Regions from separate parts of the Streptomyces luteogriseus genome, predicted to be linked through region 1. Evidence: riboswitches for the same ligand, from Rfam matches in the RefSeq annotation. Region 1 holds a riboswitch; the other holds the start of a gene.
The links. A riboswitch is a leader RNA that binds a small molecule or an ion and turns the genes downstream of it on or off. The one in region 1 is predicted to bind thiamine pyrophosphate.
Positions count from the first base shown of each region.

Region 2: another riboswitch for thiamine pyrophosphate. It lies ahead of BJ965_RS10680 (thiamine ABC transporter substrate-binding protein); the one in region 1 lies ahead of thiO (glycine oxidase ThiO).

Region 1 is NZ_JACHMS010000001.1:6,396,164-6,398,356, reverse strand. Features, by position in the region: gene BJ965_RS28475 (NAD(P)/FAD-dependent oxidoreductase) at 1-738, opposite strand, end outside; gene BJ965_RS28470 (hypothetical protein) at 771-1,121, opposite strand; TPP riboswitch at 1,174-1,285, shown strand; gene thiO (glycine oxidase ThiO) at 1,283-2,193, shown strand, end outside.
Region 2 is NZ_JACHMS010000001.1:2,474,909-2,477,101, forward strand. Features, by position in the region: gene BJ965_RS10675 (ABC transporter permease) at 1-251, opposite strand, end outside; gene BJ965_RS10680 (thiamine ABC transporter substrate-binding protein) at 290-1,375, opposite strand; TPP riboswitch at 1,452-1,558, opposite strand; gene rlmN (23S rRNA (adenine(2503)-C(2))-methyltransferase RlmN) at 1,612-2,193, opposite strand, start outside.

The sequences.
Region 1 (2,193 bases):
GGCCGTCGCGGGGCGGGCGCCGATGCCGACGACCACCGCGTCCGCGGGCAGCCGCGATCCGTCGTCCAGGAGAACGGCTCCGGGCTCGACGTGCTCCACGCGCGCGTGCGTCCGCAGGACCGCGCCCGCGTCGGCGTACCAGCCGGCCATCGGGGCGGCGACCTCGGCGGGCAGCGCCCCGGCGAGCGGCCGTTCGGCGGCCTCGACGACCGTCACCGCGCAGCCCGCCTCGCGCGCGGCCGTGGCGAACTCGGCGCCGATCCAGCCCGCGCCGACGGCCACGATGTCGTGCCGCCGGGCGAGCACGGGCCGCAGCCGCTCGGCGTCGTCCAGGGTGCGCAGCAGATGCACGCCGGGCACGCCCTCCGCGCCCGGCAGCCGGACCGGTTCGGCGCCGGTCGCGACGACCAGGACGTCGTAGGGCACGGGCCCGTCCTCGGTGTCGAGCTCGTGGTCGGCCGGGCGCAGGCCCAGCACCTCGCAGCCGAGCCGCAGTTCGATGGCGAGTGCTTCGAAGTCGACGTCGAAGGCGGAGCCCTCGGACTTGCCGAGCAGGACGGCCTTGGACAACGGGGGCCGGTCGTAGGGCTGGTGGGGTTCGGCTCCGATCAGGATCACGTCGCCGGTGAAGCCCAGCTCGCGCAGGGCGACGGCGGTCTGCACCCCGGCCATGCCCGCGCCCGCCACGACGACGCGCCGCGGCGCGGACGAACCTGGTTCCTGCGTCTGCTCGCTCACCTGATCACCATAGACACCTGACGAATTGTCAGTCAGTCCTCATGCGCCGTGACCTGCTCCACAACGCTCGTGCCGTCGCCCCGCTGGGACTCCCACTCCCAGGTCTCCTCCAGCCGCACCCGCCCGTCGGGCAGCTCCACGACCGTCGAGACGCAGTGCCCCGAGGACGTGGTCCCGTCCCGCTTGAGCTGGACGTACCGGAAGTCCAGGCGGTCACCCTCCCGGGTACCCACGAGATGCCCGCGTACGACGTCGCCGCCCGTGTACTCGGCCCAGATCTCGCCCTGCCGCTCGTGGTAGGTGAACCGGGTGCGGGTGCCCACCTGACCCGGTGCCTGGTCGGTGACCGGGGCGAGGACGAGACCGTCGAGGGATCGGGCCATGGACGGAGGCTCCCTTACTGCGGCGTACGGCATCGGGCTAGGGTGGCCAACGTAAAGCACTCGCGGGAGCCCGGACGCACCGGGCTGAGAGGGAGGCTGGCGGCCTCCGACCGTACGAACCTGATCCGGGTCATGCCGGCGAAGGGAGGGGCTGGACGCCCATGTCGCCTACGTCCACATCCGTGTCCGCATCGTCGGACGTCCTGGTCATCGGGGGCGGGATCATCGGCCTGGTCACGGCCTGGCGGGCCGCGCAACGCGGGTTCGTCACCGCCGTCGTGGACCCGGAGCCCGGCGGCGGAGCCGCACAGGTGGCGGCCGGCATGCTGGCCGCCGTCACGGAACTGCACTACGGCGAGCAGACCCTGCTCGGCCTGAACCTCGCCTCGGCCCGCCGCTACCCGGACTTCGCCGCCGAGCTCACCGAGCTGACCGGCCAGGACCTCGGCTACCGCCGCTGCGGCACACTCGCCGTGGCCCTGGACGCCGACGACCGGGCCCACCTGCGCGAACTGCACGCCCTGCAGCAGCAGTCGGGCCTGGAGTCGCAATGGCTGTCGGGGCGCGAGTGCCGGCGCCTGGAGCCGATGCTCGCGCCGGGCGTGCGCGGCGGGCTGCGGGTCGACGGTGATCACCAGATCGACCCACGGCGGCTGGCCGGGGCGCTGGTCGCCGCCTGCGAGCGGGCGGGCGTGGTCTTCCACCGGACGTGGGCGGAGCGGCTGACCGTCGTCCGGGACCGGGCCACGGGTGTCGTCCTGGCCGACGGGACCGAGGCGGCCGCCGGGCAGGTGGTGCTCGCCGGGGGCAGTCTCAGCGGGCGGCTCGCGGGTGTCCCGCAGGACGTGCTGCCTCCCGTGCGGCCGGTGAAGGGGCAGGTCCTGCGGCTGACCATGCCACGGCGGCACGGGCCGTTCCTGAGCCGGACCGTGCGCGCGGTGGTGCGCGGCAGCCATGTCTATCTGGTGCCGCGCGCGAGCGGCGAGCTCGTCGTCGGGGCGACCAGCGAGGAGCTGGGCTGGGACACCACGGTGACCGCGGGCGGCGTGTACGAGCTGCTGCGGGACGCGCA
Region 2 (2,193 bases), 3.9 Mb from region 1:
AGGACCTGCTTGCCCGGGAAGTCGAAGCGCGCGAAGACGTACGCGCCGGGGAGCGCGACGAGCAGGGTGAGCGCGGTGGAGACCAGCGCCTGCCAGGTGGTGAACCACAGGACGTGCCGGACGTCGGACTGCGCGAGCACCTCCCCGATCCGCCCGAAATGCCACGCCCCGTCGGTCTTGAGGCCGCGCGCGACGATCGCGGCGACGGGGTAGGCGAAGAAGACCGCGAAGAACACGACGGGCGCGGCCAGCAGACCGAACCGCGCCGCCGCGCCCCGCCGCCGGGCGGCTACTTCAGTACGAGTGAGGTCCACGACTTGACCCACTGGTCACGGTGGTCGGCGATCTTCGCCGGGTCCATGGTCTCGGGGTCCTTCACCTGCGGCCCGTACTTCACGAAGTCCGGCGGCACCTGGGCGCCCTCGGTCACCGGGTAAACGAACATGTTGAGCGGCATGTCCTCCTGGAACCTCTTGCCGATGAGGAAGTCGAGGAGGGCCTTGCCACCCTTGCTGTTCCTGGCGTTGCCGAGCAGCCCGGCGTACTCGACCTGCCGGAAGCAGGTGCCCTCGGCGACCCCGGTCGGGGCGGTGGTGGGCTTCGGCTTGGTGTACAGCACCTCGGCGGGCGGCGAGGAGGCGTACGACACCACGAGCGGCCGGTCGCCCTTGGCCTTCTTGCCGCTGCTGGAGCCGGAGAACTCCTCGTTGTAGGCCTGCTCCCAGCCGTCGACGACCTTCACACCGTTGGCCTTGAGCTTCTTCCAGTAGCCCTCCCAGCCGTTGTCCCCGTACTCGGCGGCGGTGCCGAGCAGGAAGCCGAGGCCGGGTGAGGAGGCGGAGGCGTTCTCGGTGACCAGCAGGTTCTTGTACTGGGGCTTGACCAGATCGTCGAAGCTCTTCGGCGGCTCCAGATCGCGGTCGGCGAAGTACTTCTTGTCGTAGTTGACGCAGATGTCGCCGGTGTCGATGGGCGTGACCCGGTGCCGGTCCCCGTCGACGCGGTACTCGGCCTTGATCGTGTCGGAGCCCTTCGGCTCGTACGGCTGGAACAGGCCGTTGTCGAGGGCCCTCGAGAGCAGGGTGTTGTCGACGCCGAAGAAGACGTCGCCCTGCGGGTTGTCCTTGGTCAGGATGGCCTTGTTCACGGCCTGCCCGGCGTCGCCGTCCTTCAGGACGTCGACCTTGTAGCCGGACTGCTTCTCGAAGGCCGCGATGACGTCCTTGGACACGGCCCACGAGTCGTGGCTGACGAGCGTCACGGTCTTGGAGTCGCCGGACCCCTGACCGCCGTCGGACGATCCGCACGCGGCGAGCGTGCCGGCCATGCCGAGCCCGACGACGACAGCCGTCAGTCGCTTCTTGGTGGTGCTCACTGGATTCCTCCTGGAGTGACCAGGAGAAGACGCGGCCCTGCCCGGGACTTCCGGGGTCCCGGGCAGGGCGCAACAGCTCGAGTGGTGACCGATCTCCCTACCCAGAATGACCTGGGCCAGGTTCGGAGGGTCTGCGGCCGTGTGCCGCACTCTCAGCGCTGTGGCGCTCCCCTGTCGGAATATGCAGATGTCGAATACGAGGTTGCCGATATGAAGATGTGCTTACGACGGTCAGACTACCGTTCGGTGGCCGCGAGCTGACCACACGCCCCGTCGATCTCCTGACCACGGGTGTCCCGGATCGTCACCGGCACACCATGGGCGGCGATGGCCTCCACGAACGCCTTCTCGTCCTCGGGCCGGGAGGCGGTCCACTTCGACCCCGGCGTGGGGTTCAGCGGGATGAGGTTGACGTGCACGGGCCTGCCCTTGAGCATCCGGCCGAGCCGGTCACCACGCCAGGCCTGGTCGTTGATGTCCCGGATCAGCGCGTACTCGATGGACAGCCGCCGCCCCGACTTGGCGCTGTACTCGAAGCCGGCGTCCAGCACCTCGCGGACCTTCCAGCGCGTGTTCACCGGCACGAGGGTGTCGCGCAGCTCGTCGTCGGGGGCATGCAGCGAGATGGCGAGGCGGCACTTGAAGCCCTCGTCGGAGAACCGGTGGATGGCCGGGACGAGGCCGACGGTGGAGACGGTGATGCCGCGCTGCGAGAGGCCCACCCCGTCGGGCTCGGGGTCGGTGAGCCGCCGGATGGCACCGGCGACGCGGTTGTAGTTGGCGAGCGGCTCGCCCATGCCCATGAAGACGATGTTGCT